DNA from 3 places in the Megasphaera sp. AF13-6AC genome. Region 1 is predicted to be linked to each of the others. Evidence: riboswitches for the same ligand, from Rfam matches in the RefSeq annotation. Region 1 holds a riboswitch; each other region holds the start of a gene.
What was found. A riboswitch is a leader RNA that binds a small molecule or an ion and turns the genes downstream of it on or off. The one in region 1 is predicted to bind S-adenosylmethionine.
Positions count from the first base shown of each region.

Region 2: another riboswitch for S-adenosylmethionine. It lies ahead of metK (methionine adenosyltransferase); the one in region 1 lies ahead of PGX78_RS00840 (branched-chain amino acid transport system II carrier protein).
Region 3: another riboswitch for S-adenosylmethionine. It lies ahead of PGX78_RS02870 (MetQ/NlpA family ABC transporter substrate-binding protein); the one in region 1 lies ahead of PGX78_RS00840 (branched-chain amino acid transport system II carrier protein).

Region 1 covers NZ_JAQCUN010000006.1:4,128-9,111, reverse strand. The annotation lists gene PGX78_RS00855 (LysR substrate-binding domain-containing protein) at 1-293, opposite strand, end outside; gene PGX78_RS00850 (DNA polymerase IV) at 465-1,670, shown strand; gene PGX78_RS00845 (hypothetical protein) at 1,677-1,964, shown strand; SAM riboswitch class I at 2,384-2,488, shown strand; gene PGX78_RS00840 (branched-chain amino acid transport system II carrier protein) at 2,561-3,862, shown strand; gene PGX78_RS00835 (helix-turn-helix domain-containing protein) at 3,867-4,496, shown strand; gene PGX78_RS00830 (IS3 family transposase) at 4,520-4,984, shown strand, end outside.
Region 2 covers NZ_JAQCUN010000004.1:18,776-23,759, reverse strand. The annotation lists gene priA (primosomal protein N') at 1-1,267, opposite strand, end outside; gene metK (methionine adenosyltransferase) at 1,321-2,520, opposite strand; SAM riboswitch class I at 2,578-2,680, opposite strand; gene coaBC (bifunctional phosphopantothenoylcysteine decarboxylase/phosphopantothenate--cysteine ligase CoaBC) at 2,809-4,017, opposite strand; gene rpoZ (DNA-directed RNA polymerase subunit omega) at 4,035-4,244, opposite strand; gene gmk (guanylate kinase) at 4,257-4,877, opposite strand; gene PGX78_RS00615 (DUF370 domain-containing protein) at 4,867-4,984, opposite strand, start outside.
Region 3 covers NZ_JAQCUN010000027.1:6,060-11,043, reverse strand. The annotation lists gene PGX78_RS02875 (FAD-binding oxidoreductase) at 373-1,779, shown strand; SAM riboswitch class I at 1,882-1,980, shown strand; gene PGX78_RS02870 (MetQ/NlpA family ABC transporter substrate-binding protein) at 2,068-2,886, shown strand; gene PGX78_RS02865 (Na+/H+ antiporter NhaC family protein) at 2,954-4,384, opposite strand; gene megL (methionine gamma-lyase) at 4,582-4,984, opposite strand, start outside.

The sequences.
Region 1 (4,984 bases):
GGTACCCCGATGGAAACAGTTCCGGAATTGAATTGGTGAGGTGATCCCAGCTCGTCGCTGATTTGTGCCAACTGCTCGATTACCGATTCCACTTTGGGAAGGAGATAGGCGCCGATTTCCGTTAACTCCACGTGCTTTCCCGTTCGGTTAAACAGCTGTACTTGCCAGTAGTTTTCCAGGGCCTTGATGCCTTTACTGATAGAAGGCTGGCTGATGTGGAGAGAATGAGATGCTTTGGTAAAGCTTTTTTTGTGAGCTACTTCAATAAAGTAGGTTAATTGGAACAAATCCATGGACGAATGCCTCGTTTCTAAAATGTTACATTTATACCTAATTTCTTAAAATATTATGCTTATACATAGTACCATATTTCATAAGAGAATAGAACAAGAAAATGGCTTTGTCTATATTTATTTTGAACAAAATTGTATAATGTTATAACCGACGGGAAAGGGGGAAGTTTTGTGGTCAGACGATGGATTATGCACGTCGATATGGATGCTTTCTATGCGTCCGTAGAACAACGGGATAATCCCGAACTTCGCGGTCGTCCCGTCATTGTAGGCGGTACAAGTGATCGCGGTGTTGTTGCCACGGCTTCCTATGAAGCACGAGCTTACGGTGTTCATTCCGCACTGGGCACAAAGAAGGCCAGACAATTATGTCCCGACGGGATCTTTTTGCCTCCGCGGATTGCCTATTACCGTACTATTTCCCGTCAAATCAGGAAGATATTCGAAGGGTATTCACCGTATATAGAGCCGCTTTCTTTAGATGAAGCATTTTTAGATATATCGGGGTTGTATGGATATTATAAGGATGTTTTGGAAGTCGGGCGGGCTGTAAAGAAGGACATTAAAGAACAGACCGGTCTTGTTGCATCGGCCGGTATCGGACCGAATAAATTTCTGGCTAAGCTTGCATCCGATTTGGACAAACCCGACGGATTGGTCTGTATTCCTTATGGAAAAGAAGAGGAATTGTTAGCACCTTTACCTATTCGTAAGATTTGGGGTGTCGGCAAGGTAACAGAAAATCGCCTTTTGGCTGCCGGGTACGATACAATAGGCAGTATTGCGGCTGCCTCTCCCGATAAGTTGCGCCCTCTTGTAGGTAATCAGGCTGAGCGGCTTTATGAATTGGCTCACGGAAGAGATTACAGACGAGTTGAAACGGCTCAGCAGGTGAAATCGATAGGTAATGAACAAACATATGAAAATGACTTGGTCTTACAGGAAGATGTGGATCGGCAGTTACGTCTCTTGGCTGAAGAAGTAGCACATCGCTTGCGTAAACACGGGTTGATGGGGCGTACAATAACTTTGAAAATACGGTATAATGATTTTACGACAGAGACGAGGTCGGAGTCGTCTGAATCTATAGGTCTTTATACAGAAGAACAGCTTTATTTTTCCGCACGAAAGTTATATGCTAAGAAGATAAGAAAGGGTTCTGTACGGTTACTGGGGATTACGGTCAGTAAATTGCAGACCGCCATTATCCAGGACTCTCTCTTTGCGAAAGACCCGACAACCCAAAAACGGTTAGCTGATGAAAAGGTAACGACGGCTATCGATAAATTACAGGAACGATTCGGAAAACGTGCTGTTATGAAAGGTTTTTTGTGGGAAGCGGAAAGTAGTGTCAAAGAAGTGAAAGAAAAGGAGTAATGATATATGGCAATGTTTAAAGTGGCGGCACATACCGGTGCCGATAACCAGGGCTGGATCGGGTATGATGAAGAAACGAAGGAAATAACGGTCTGTCTTCAAGATGAGGCTTTAAAAAAAGCGGCTTATGAATATTTATCTACGCCGAAAGTACTGAAACGGTTCACCGGGCTTACAGAATTTGAAGAAATATCAGGCATGCCGAATGATAGTTTAGATATGTTCAAACTTGCATTGGGTAAAATTTGGGAGGCGACAACCGTATATATTGACTGGAGTCGTCCGGTTGAGTAGAACTTATACACAGGTTATGCACATTGTTGAGAAAATTATGTGCATAACTTTTTTTGTGCCTAAAACAAGCTGTTTTTAGGCCGTGTACATTGGTAACACTTTAAATAAAATGTGGATAAATCTAAAATGATAAGGATATGAAATAAAAATATCATCATATAAATAGCATAAATAAGCCGTTTTATTTCACTTCCTTTTATTTGAGGTAATGTGTATAAATTTCTTTGCAATGGGGATGGTTGGTGTGAATGCGCAGTAATAACTGAAAAGAAAATCAACCTTTGCGCTTAAAACTAAGATGTAAACAGGCACGGATCCCCGTATTATCCACAGAAAGGGCAGATAGATCATACTGTGAATCGAACATGTATTTTATTGACAAGTAAGGGCGATTCCTGTATGATTTCAATCAAATAAAATAATCATCCAGAGCAGCCGAGGGACTGGCCCGTTGAAGCTGCGGCAACCTTCCGACAGGAAAGGTGCCAACTCCAGCGTTACTTGAGGGTGACGACAGATGATATGGCCTGTAATGAATGCGTCATCTGTCAAGATGACGTTTTTTATATGCCGTTGGAAGGAAGGAGTCGGAGGACATGAATGACAGCCGTATTAAGCATAAATCGGTTACAGTCAAAGACGTGCTGATTTTGGGGTTTGCTTTTTTTGCTACATATTTTGGCGCGGGGAATCTTATTTTTCCGCCACAACTGGGGTTTGTCAGCGGGTCCTCTTACGGGCCGGCATTGGCAGGACTGACGTTGTCGGGAATTTTATTACCTATTTTTGCCCTTCTTATTATTTCCCGATATGGTGATGTACGCCGTATTACGGAGAGGGTCGGCCCTTATACCTATAATATTTTGCTTACCTTATTGATGATTGTTTGTATTTTCGTATCTATTCCCCGGACGTGTGCTACGGCTATTCAGTTAGGAATACAGGGAAACTTTTCTAATATTCCTTTTATTCCCGGAGTCGTTCTTTATTTCTTACTTTCTTATTGGATTACGTCGGATGAAACGAGTGTACTTGATAAGGTAGGCAAATTCTTGACTCCTTTGTTAGCCTTGATTCTAATGGTTATCGGAGTGTTAGGAGTAGTAGCCCCCATTGGAACTCCCGCAGAGCCGACCGTAACCAACTCCTTTACCAATGCTTTTTTGGGCGGTTATAATACGGGAGATGTTTTGGTCAGTTTTATTATGGCGTCTTTGTTTATACAGTCCGTTGAGAACAAAGGGTATGTTGAAAGTCGGGAACGTAATCGCATGATGTTTTATTGCGGTGCCGTATCGGTTATTTTGTTATTTATTATTTACGGCAGCCTCTTGTTTATGGGGGCTTGTGTAAGTGCCGATGTATCGGCGGATACGGGCCGTGCAGAGCTTTTAGTTTTGGTTATTAAGCGTGTCGGCGGGGCTGTTATGTTGCCCATGGGTGTAGCCGTTATCCTTGCGTGTTTAACGACTGCTGTCGGACAGATTGCGGCTGTTGCCGATTTCTTCCGTACGGCGTCAAATAATCGTGTGAGCTATAAGGCCGTTGCTATTACGACCTGTATACTTTCGGCATTGACGGCTCTTCTCGGCGTGGACGGTATTGTCGAATATATCGGTTGGATTTTCGGTGTCAGTTATCCGCCGGTTTTGGCACTTATGGTATTGGGAACGTTCGCCTCTTTTATTTCTTATAATGAAGCTTATAAAGGAGCTATTTATGCTGTTACAGCCTATGCACTTGTAGAAGCGTTACCCGGACTTAGTGGTCTGGAAGCAGCAAAATCCATCGTTTCCGCCATGCCTTTGTCGGCAGTCGGATTTGGTTGGGTTACTCCGTTTGTAGTCGGTCTTATTGTCGGAAGTGTTGTAGGTCATATGAGACGACAGAATGTATAAATGCATGCATAAAAAAGAAGGTTTCTCTTATGTTGAACTGCACCCCAAAAATTGGACACAATTTTTGGAGGTGCAGTTTTTTATGTCAAAATATTCAAAAGAAGTAAAAGAAAAGGCTATTTATCTTTCTGAAAAAGGATGGAATTCTTTTAGCATTGCTAAAGAACTTGGGATTCCAGAAAGTACTGTAAATGGGTGGTTACTTAAATTTAAGATTAATCATAATATAAATAGAAAAATGGTTAAACGGGTATTTTCAGCAGACTTCAAACGTAAAGTTATTGAAACCAGATGGAAAAATAAGTTATCCTTTAAGGAAGTAGCAGAACATTTTAATTTAGATAATCCTAGCCTAATCGCATCATGGCAAAAAAGATACTTAGATGAAGGAATCTCAGGATTACAACCTAAACCTAAAGGTAGACTATCTATGAAACCGAAAAAACTAATACCACCCACAAAAGATCAAAGTATTAAATCAGACAAAGAACGGATAAAAGAACTAGAAGCTGAAATCGCTCGGTTGAAGTATGAAATGTCTTTTTACGATGACTTTATGAAAGAAATGCGTGAAATTGCTAAACCCAATAGAGCTGTAAAAAAAAAGCACAAACAATTGCCATCGAAAGATTAAGAAAAATATATCCCCTTCAGTTTATGCTCGAGTACTTTGGCATTAGTCGTAGTACATATTATGCACGCTTAGCTAGCATAAAAAAGGGAGACAAATATGCAGAGGAACGAGAAGCTATTCGCACACTTGTGGCGATGAATAAAGGACGTTATGGGTATCGCCGAATTACAATAGCATTGCATAAATTAGGCATTCATATAAATCATAAAGTCGTAATGCGTATTATGAAGGAGGAAAACTTAACATGTAAAGTTCGCCTAAAGAAATACCGCTCATATAGAGGTAGTGAAGGAAAAATCGCTCCCAATATGATTAAGCGAAACTTTACCGCAACAAAGCCTGATCAAAAATGGACCACAGACATTACTGAATTCCACTTGTTTGGGCGTAAAGTCTATTTATCACCAATCTTAGATATGTATAATGGTGAAATTGTATCTTATGAAATATCAGAACGACCTGTATTAACACAGGTGTTATCTATGCTG
Region 2 (4,984 bases), on a different contig from region 1:
GGGTAGCACTGCCCAATATAACCGGAGCTTTGTAATAAGAAGCACGTTTTCTTGCCACTTCTACGGCATGATAACGAGGGGTCTCATCTTGCTTATACGAACTGTCGTGTTCTTCATCGATTATGACCAATCCCAAATCGGCAAAGGGAGTAAATACGGCAGAGCGAGCTCCGATACAAACGGCACTCTCACCCGTTGCCATACGGCGGCGATTGTTTTCCCGTTCGCCCTTGGACAATTGACTATGCATAACCGTCACCTCGTTGGCAAAACGTGCCGTAAAGCGACGCACAATTTGTCCGGTTAAGGCTATTTCGGGGACCAGAAGAAGAACCTGCTTGCCCTTGCGAATTATTTTTTCGGCAAGCCGCATGTACACTTCCGTTTTACCGCTACCCGTAACGCCGCGCATGACCCAAGTCCGGCTTGTCGCATCGGTTTCTACAGCCTGCACGGCGGCTTCCTGCTCTGCCGTTAAGGTCCATTTTTCATCTTTTTCGGCGGCAGTAGGCAGGTAAACCGTCTCTTTTTCTCTGTAAAAGACTTCGACAAAATCCGTCTCGCTTAAATGATTGATTACGACTCTTCCGTAACCGGCTTCCATTAAAGTATCAAAGGATGCTTCCTTTTTCTCTTCCAAAAAAGACAATAATCGGGCCTGTTGTTTTTTACGAGCCAATATTTTGTCAACGTCCGTTTTTATGAATCGCAACCATTTTTTTGTCTTAGGCCCTATCTTATTTAAAACTCGTTCAGACCTCAATAAAATCCCCTTATTTACCAAGGAATCCAAGGCTTGCGGATCCACTCGGCACAACAGGTCCCTTTCTCTATGCTCCTTCCGATCCGATACGGAGGATAAAACTTGTCGTTCCGCTTCCGTTAACGCCGCAGGAATATCCGCTTCGGCACGAAGTTTCACTTCGTAATCATAGGCTATACCGTGTTTTTCAATGAAAAAAAGACGTAGTGCATCAGCCAGGTTGCAGACATAATATTGACTGATCCATAAGGCGGTCGCCATAATTTCATCCTGTTTTCCTGGTTGAACAGATAAAACAGCCTGAATGGGCTTTAGTTTAAATTCTGGAATTTGTGTGAGTTCATCTTCTGTAGAAACTACGATACCCTCTTCCCTTCGAGTGCCGAAGGGGACCAGAACACGAGCTCCGATAACAATACGCTCTTTCAAACTATCCGGAACTAAGTATGTAAAAGTTTTTTGCAGCCCTTTGGCTGTTATATTAATGATGACATGAGCAATCATACAGGCTCCTGAAAAGGGGGAGACCTGAAACGGTCCCCCCCGAATGTAAGAACTTATAAACCGGCTTCTTTGCGAAGGATTTCGGCTTTATCCGTTTTTTCCCACGGTAAATCGAGATCGTTGCGGCCGAAGTGACCGTATGCAGCCGTTTGTTTGTATATAGGACGTTGCAAATCGAGCATCTTAATAATGCCGGCAGGACGCAAATCGAAGTGTTTGCGAATCAGTTCAACTACCTTATCGTGATCGCACTTTCCGGTACCGAAAGTTTCTACGCGAATAGAGACGGGATGTGCTACACCGATGGCATAGGCCAACTGGAGTTCACATTTATCAGCCAAGCCGGCAGCGACGATATTCTTGGCAACGTAACGAGCCGCATAAGCAGCGGAACGGTCTACCTTCGTGGGATCCTTACCGGAGAAAGCACCGCCGCCGTGACGTGCCATGCCGCCGTATGTATCGACAATGATTTTACGTCCCGTTAAACCGGCATCCCCTTGGGGACCGCCGATAACAAAGCGACCGGTCGGATTGATAAAGAGTTTCGTATTTTCATCAAATAATCCGTCAGCCAAGACGGGTTTAATGACAAATTCAATCAAGTCTTTTTCAATTTGCTCACGGGTTACTTCCGGACTGTGTTGTGCGGAAATAACAATGGTATCCACATGTACGGGTTTACCGTCATCATATTCGACCGTAACCTGTGTTTTGCCGTCGGGACGCAAATAGGTAAGTGTACCGTCTTTGCGAACCTTCGTCAATTGGCGAGACAGTCTGTGTGCCAAGGAAATAGGTAACGGCATGTATTCTTCCGTTTCATTCGTAGCATACCCGAACATGAGACCCTGATCACCGGCGCCGATAGCGTCGAATTCGTCTTTGTCACCGCCTTTTGCATCTTTGGCTTCTTTAGCTTCATCAACACCCATGGCAATATCGGATGATTGTTCGTCTAAAGATACTAAAACACCGCAAGTATCGCAGTCGAAACCGTATTTAGCACGAGTATAACCGATGTCGCGCACCGTTTCTCGAATAATTTTAGGAATATCAACATAACAACTTGTCGATATTTCCCCTACAACATGGACTAACCCGGTTGTTACCAAGGTTTCGCAAGCCACGCGGGCATTTGTATCTTGAGCTAAGATGGCGTCCAAAATACCGTCGGAAATTTGGTCAGCCATTTTATCGGGATGGCCTTCCGTTACCGATTCGGATGTAAAAAATTCGCGGTTTTTTGCCATTCGTATAAACCTCCTGTTTCATAAATAAAAAAATCCCTCTACAAAAGAGGGGATAACTACCCATCTTTCGGCCTTACGGCTGTTGGACTTAGCACCTTTTCCAAGTAGAAGGTTGCTGCGGCATCACAGGGCCATTCCCTCCGCCGACTCTTGATGGAACTATATGTTGTTTTGACTGATAACAATTATAAAGTAGGTCACAAAAAATTGCAAGGGTAAATATAAATTTTTACAACATTTGAAAAAAGGCGAAATTTCGAGCTTTTCACTCGAAATTCCGCTTCTTCTCTACAGATTCTTTTTGTTGTATATGTCAATGACTCGATCTATGATTCTTTCAGCCAATTCATCCTTGCTCATCAGCGGCTGTTCTTCTACCGTCCCGTCGGGGTAAATAAAGGCACCTATATTGGTAGTACCCTTAAAGCCTGCACCTTCCGCCGTTATATCGTTAGCTACGAGCATATCCAGATTCTTTTTAGCCACCTTGCCCTTGCCGTATTTGATAACATCCGTCGTTTCTGCGGCAAAACCTACAAGTATACGATTTCCCTTACGTTGTCCCAAGGAAAAAAGAATGTCGTCATTTTTAACAAGATTCAGCGTTAATTTGTCATCGTTCTTTTTAATTTTCTGCTGTGCCCGCACTGCCGGCCTGTAGTCAGCGACGGCGGCAGCCTTAATAACAATATTCGCATCATCATATAAGCGATCTACGGCCTCTTTCATCTCTCCTGTCGTCATGACATCGACACGATTGACCTTAAAGGGGGTCACAAGGTCTGTAGGAGCCGCTACCAAAGTTACGTCGGCACCGCATTTGGCTGCCGCCCTGGCAATGGCGAATCCCATGCGCCCGCTGGAATGATTTCCTATATAACGCACCGGGTCCAGGGCTTCGCGCGTACCGCCGGCAGTGACGATGACCTTTTGCCCGCACAACTCTTTTCGTTCATCTGCTACATATTCAAGCGCTTCTATAATACGTTCCGGAGCGGGCAAACGGCCGGCACCGACAGTCCCGCACGCTAACACTCCCGAATCGGGCTGCATAATCGTATAACCGCAATCTTTCAGGATTTGTACATTCCTTTGAACGATTTTGTTGTTCCACATATTCGTGTTCATGGCGGGACAGACCATTACAGGTGCCGTCGTAGCCATTAATACGGTTGTCGCCATATCGTCGGCAACACCGTTGGCCGCTTTACCGATAATATTGGCTGTTGCCGGTGCTACAAGGACTACGTGAGCCCATTCGGCCAAGGCGATATGCTCTACATGAAACTCCGGTACGTCGGCGAACATAGAAACGGCTACGGGATTGCCCGAAATCTCACGCAACGTTAAAGGCGTAATAAATTCCGTCGCATGCTTTGTCATAACGCATTTAACCTGAGCACCCTGCTTGCGTAACGTACTGGCAATAATAGCCGTCTTATAAGCAGCTATGCCGCCGCTTATGATAAGTAGGACATGCTTGTCTCGCAAAGACATGAGAAGTCACCCTCGCTTTATTTTATACCTGCTTGAGGTGTTTCATATTTAATTTTGCCTTCATTAATTTCTTCCATAGCCACGGAAACAACCTTATTTGTATTTACATCTACAAACGGAGCATCACCGTCCGTCAACTCTCTGGCTCTTTTTGCCGCTAAGGTAACCAGTGTATATTTACTGTCCACTTTTTTCATTAATGATTCCAGCGTCGGTTGAATTAACATAATTACACTCTCCTATTGTAACGTATACATTTTTTTTAAATTTTCTATAATCCCGCTATTTCGTCGTGAACGACACGCTTCTGCCGTAATGACGGCTTTCGCCTTGCTGACGGCAGTCTCCAGGTCATCGTTAACAATTAAATAATCGTACTTATCAATCCAGTCCAGTTCGGTACGTGCTTTATCGAGGCGCTTTTGTATCACTTCATCCGAATCGGTTCGGCGATTGTGCAGCCGCCGCGATAAAATTTCCAGACTGGGTGGAACTATATAGATACACACGGCATCGGGATAGACCTTTTTAATCTGCATAGCTCCCTGAATATCTATTTCCAACATGACATGGTGTCCTTCATCCATGCGATTAAATACATAGTCTTTAGGCGTTCCGTAATAATGGTCATAGACCTTGGCATATTCTAAAAAGGCGTCTTTTTCCAATAGCTTTTCAAAACTGTCATTATCCGTAAAAAAATAATTGACGCCGTCTTTTTCTCCTTCTCTCGGAGCGCGCGTGGTCATGGATACGGAATAGTCCATATGGGGAAAGTGGCACCTCAAGGCGTCACAAATAGTGCCTTTTCCGGCTCCGGACGGTCCGGACACGACCAGTAACATACCCTTAGTCTTCATGGACGTCACCCCCATTTTCTTCTTCCTGTAACGATAGTTCATTTCCGCGAAAAGCACCCATTCTATGGGCAATCGTTTCAGTCTGCAAAGCCGACAAAACGATTTGC
Region 3 (4,984 bases), on a different contig from region 1:
CCCTTTCGCTGACATAATTATTACACGTTTCTCCCTCCTTGTCAATTATCAAAATAACCAAAATACCGCATGGTTAACCCGTTTTATTCTTGATAATCTATGTCAGTAACCATAAAAAAAGAGTATATTTCTCGTCTGTTTTTTTTTATTTCATGCGTTCATAGTTATCCAAGAAATAAGTTTTTATGCTGTTCATAAAATTTTCCACCCTTTTTGTGTTCTTTTTAAAGCTATTTGTCAACAATTCTCAGTATTTTCCTCTTTAAACCGCTTGTGTCTTTTCGGCATAAAAAATTTTTTATTTCGTTCTTATTGAAAGGAGTAGAAAGGATGTTAAAATAGTATATACCTGATTTAAAGGAGGGTTATATTTTGCAAACCTATTCACCCGTAACAGCCGAATTTATTGAAGAGCTGAAACAAATAACCGGCCCGTCATATGTTAAGACTGACGCCGACTTACTCATCGCCTATCAAACGGACTATGAATCGGATCCTAAGCTGTTTCATATGCCCGAAGCAGCCGTTGCTCCCGCATCGTCCGAAGAAATTTCACAAATTCTCAAATTGGCCAACCGCTACAAAGTTCCCGTCACGGTCCGTTCGGGAGGTACCAGTCTTGCAGACGGTGCTATTCCTGTCTGCGGCGGCCTCGTCCTTTTAATGGAACGGCTGAATAAAATTTTGGAACTTAATGAAGAAGGCATGTACATGACTGTCGAGGCGGGTGTGCGTACCATTGATTTACAAAATCGTGCCAAATCAGCCGGTTTTCTGTATGCCGGCGATCCGTCCAGCTCGGAAAGCAGTCTTATCGGCGGCAATCTGGCAACGAATGCCGGCGGTCTAAAAGCCGTTCGTTACGGTGTTACGCGCCATCAAGTCTACGCCCTTGAAGTCGTTACACCGACAGGCGAAATCGTCGAAGTAGGCGGCATCTTAAAAAAATGCTCTACAGGCTACTGTCTGGAACAATTAATTATCGGCAGCGAAGGAACTCTCGGTATTATTACGAAAGTTACAGTGAAGCTCACGCCTTTGCCGCCGTATCGTTTTGACGTCTTGGCCGTCTATGACTCGCCTACTCCGGCTCTGCATATGGTACCGCAGTTGATTAAAGCCGGCATTGAGCCTACGAGTATTGAATATATGGATAACTCATATGTTCGCGGCTGTGCCGATTATTGCGGATATGAAAATATGCCCGGTTATGAAAAAGGCGTATATGTCATCATAACGGTTGAAACGTATGACGCAGACGATGCGGATAAAAAGATGGAACAAGTAGCCGATATTTGCGAACAATCAGGTGCCGTGGATGTTCTTGAAGCGGACGATCGCATTTGGAACATGCGACGTAATTGCCAGACTTCTGTCGAGTTGATCAGCAAAGTCTTTTTGACGGATGACGTAGTTGTCCCTGTTCACCGCATTGCCGATACAATTGAAAAAATCATGGACATCGGGAATGCATATCCTTTTGAAGTAAAGATCAATGCTCATATCGGTGACGGGAATCTTCATATCGTCTTATGCAAAACGGACATGTCTGATGAAATGTGGGAAAAATCGGTCGAAGCCTTCCACAACGAAGTCTATGCCTATGCATATTCCGTCGGAGGCCGCCTGGCCGGTGAACACGGCATCGGTGCCAAAAAATTACGCTATATGGAAAAGTTTACGCCTGAAGGAGAAAAGTACCTGATGCGTACGATAAAAAACGCACTGGATCCCAATAACATTCTTAATCCAGGAAAGATCTTAAACTTCCAAGAATAAGTACTTCTATCCCCATTTTATACTGTACTTTTTTAGTAGAAATAAATCGTTGACAGATTTATTTCCACGATGTTATAATACGGAACATCAATTATATATGTGATTTCATCAAGAGCAATTGAGGGATACGGCCCGATGACATTGCGGCAACCCCCGCCAGGGAAGGTGCCAAGTCCGACGGCATATGCCGGCAGATGAACGGAAAAGATAAGAAAAGCCGTCATCTGAATGACGGCTTTTTTGTATGAGCTCCACATCATAAGCTTTTTAATGAAAGGATGTTATATTATGAAAATTTCCCTGAAAAAAGGCCTCACCTTGGCCCTCATCGTAGCAACTGCCGCGTTTATTACCGGTTGCGGCGGCAATAATTCTGCCGGCGGCGATAACAAAGAAATTAAAATTGGCGTAACTGCCGGCCCGCATGCGGAAGTTATGGATGAAGTCGCTAAAGAAGCGGCTAAACAGGGCATTACGGTTAAAGTCGTCGAATTTAACGACTATGTACAACCCAATACGGCATTGGCTCAAAAAGATTTGGATATGAACTCCTTCCAACATCAGCCCTACTTGGATAATGTCGTCAAAAAACAAGGTCTCGATTTAAAGTCCATCGGCAAAACGATTATCCTTCCCATGGGTGTTTTCTCGCACAAGTATAAATCACTTGATCAGGTAGCCGACGGTTCTACGGTGGCCATCCCTAATGACCCTACGAACGGGGCCAGAGCCCTGTTACTGTTGCAACAAGCTAAGTTAATTACGTTAAAAGACGGCAAGACTGTCGATGCAACAGTTGCAGACATTGTCAGCAACCCGAAAAATCTGAAGATTACGGAACTCGATGCGGCTCAAATCGCTCGTTCTCTCGATGATATGGACTTAGCTTGCGTAAACACGAACTACGCTATTCCGGCCGGCTTGAATCCGCAAAAGGATGCTCTTGTTGTTGAAGATAAGAGTTCGCCTTACGCTAATGTCATTGCCGTTCGTGCCGACGACGTAAATAATGAAACATATAAAAAGTTGGTAGAAATTTACCAATCCGAACCGATTCGTAAGTTTATTGAAGAGCACTTCCAAGGCTCCATCCTTCCTGCATTTTAAATGCGGACATAAAAATCCCTGCCTTCGGGCAGGGATTTTTATGTCTGTAAAAGGATAGTGTCCGTGTTTATTTTGCCAAAGCGTCAACCTTGCTTTGCGCCGTTTCATGCTCGTAATTCCACGGATCTTTTCTGATAAATCCGTCCGAAAAAGGAACAAAAACGGATATAATAGCGGAAATAGCTAAAAGATAGAGAAACCAAGTGTACGGCAAAACTTCAAGCGGTGATACGGCTCCGGCTGTAAAGCCCGTAACGATAAGCATCTGTGCCCCGTACGGAATGAGACCCTGAAAAATAGACGAAAACGTACTGAGCAGGGCCGCCGAGCGACGAGGATCCACTTTAAAGCGATAACAAAGTTTCTTTGCCATTTCCCCGTTAATAATAATAGAAACCGTATTATTAGCCAAGGCAATGTCCGTAATGGAAACAAGCCCGGAAATACCGATTTGTGCCGACTTGCTGCCCGTAATAAATTTCTCCACTGAATGAAGCAGGAAAGCAATACCTCCCGCCCTGCTCACCATAGCAGCCAAACCGCCTGTCAGAAGCGACAAGAGAAAGATATCAAACATTCCCGAAAAGCCCTTATAAATAGCCTGCATAAAGGACAAAAATGTTAAATCCCCGTAAGCCATCCCGATGATGCCTGCCAAAACCGTACCGCCTACTAAGACGAGAAATACGTCTACGCCTGCAACGGCCGTAACAAGAACAACAATATACGGAAGGATTTTGATCAGACTGTACGGATGTTCTCCCGAGCATACGGCTCCGTCCGATCCGCCGAAGATAACAAGAAGTACAAAGGTAATCACGGCCGGCACAATAGTCAACCAAAGATTTAATTTAAATTTATCCTTCATTTCACAGCCTTGCGTACGCGTAGACGCAATGGTCGTATCCGAAATGATGGACAAATTATCTCCGAGCATAGCCCCGCCGATAAGGCAACCGAGGACCAGTCCTAAAGGAGTACCGGACTTTTCAGCAATAGCTACGGCAATAGGACCTACAGCCGCACAACAGCCTACAGATGTACCGGTTGCCGTAGAAATGAAAGCCGAAATAAGAAATACACCGGCTGCCAGATACTGAGGCGGAATATACGTCAGCCCCAAGTTGACCGTAGAATCTATACCGCCCATAGCCTTGCACACTACGGCAAAGCCTCCGGCTAACAGGAAAATCATACACATAATTAAAATATCGGGATTTCCGCAACCTTCAATGAAAGTATTAAACTTATCACTAAATTTTCCTTTCAATAAGGCAAATGCTACGATAATACCGATGATAGAGGCCAACGGTGCAGGAAACTGATAAAAGGGCATTTCCACACCCTGCATTTGTAAAATAATCCCGGCCCCCAAGTACACGCCTACAAATACAATAAAAGGGAATAACGCCGTCCCGTTCGGCTTTATCTCGTCATCTTTTCGTTCAGACTGAACCGCCTCTTCTTCTTTTCTTACTTCATCCTTATTTCCGTCCACTGACCAACACTCTCCTTTGCAACAAGTAAAGTAATATACAACGTACTTTAATCTTTGTACATCCTATCACATACATATATTGGGGTGTAATATTAAAAAGTTTGGTATATTCATAGATATTTAATATATATGGTTTCTACATTTTTTATAAAAGGCGATAACCTTCCGGTCATCGCCTTTTATCTTTTACTGCCTTCTTATTTCACTTTATCCAATGCCTGTTTCAAATCGTCAATAATATCTTGAGCATCTTCCAAGCCAACGGACAGCCGAACCAAGCCTTCACTGATACCGGCAGCTTTCAACTCTTCCGCCGTATACGGAGAATGAGTCATTGTAGCCGCATGTTCAATTAACGTTTCCGCATCGCCTAAAGATACGGCCAATTTACAAAGTCTGACACTGTCCATAACCGTGCCGCCCGCTTTTTTACCGCCTTTAAGTTCGAAAGAAATCATACCGCCGGGCAGACTCATTTGTTTCTTTGCCAAATCAAATTGAGGGAAACTCTTAAGCCCCGGATAAGCAACGGATTCTACAGCCGGATGAGTTTCCAGGAACGCCGCTACCTCCATGGCGTTTGAGCAATGTTTTTCCATA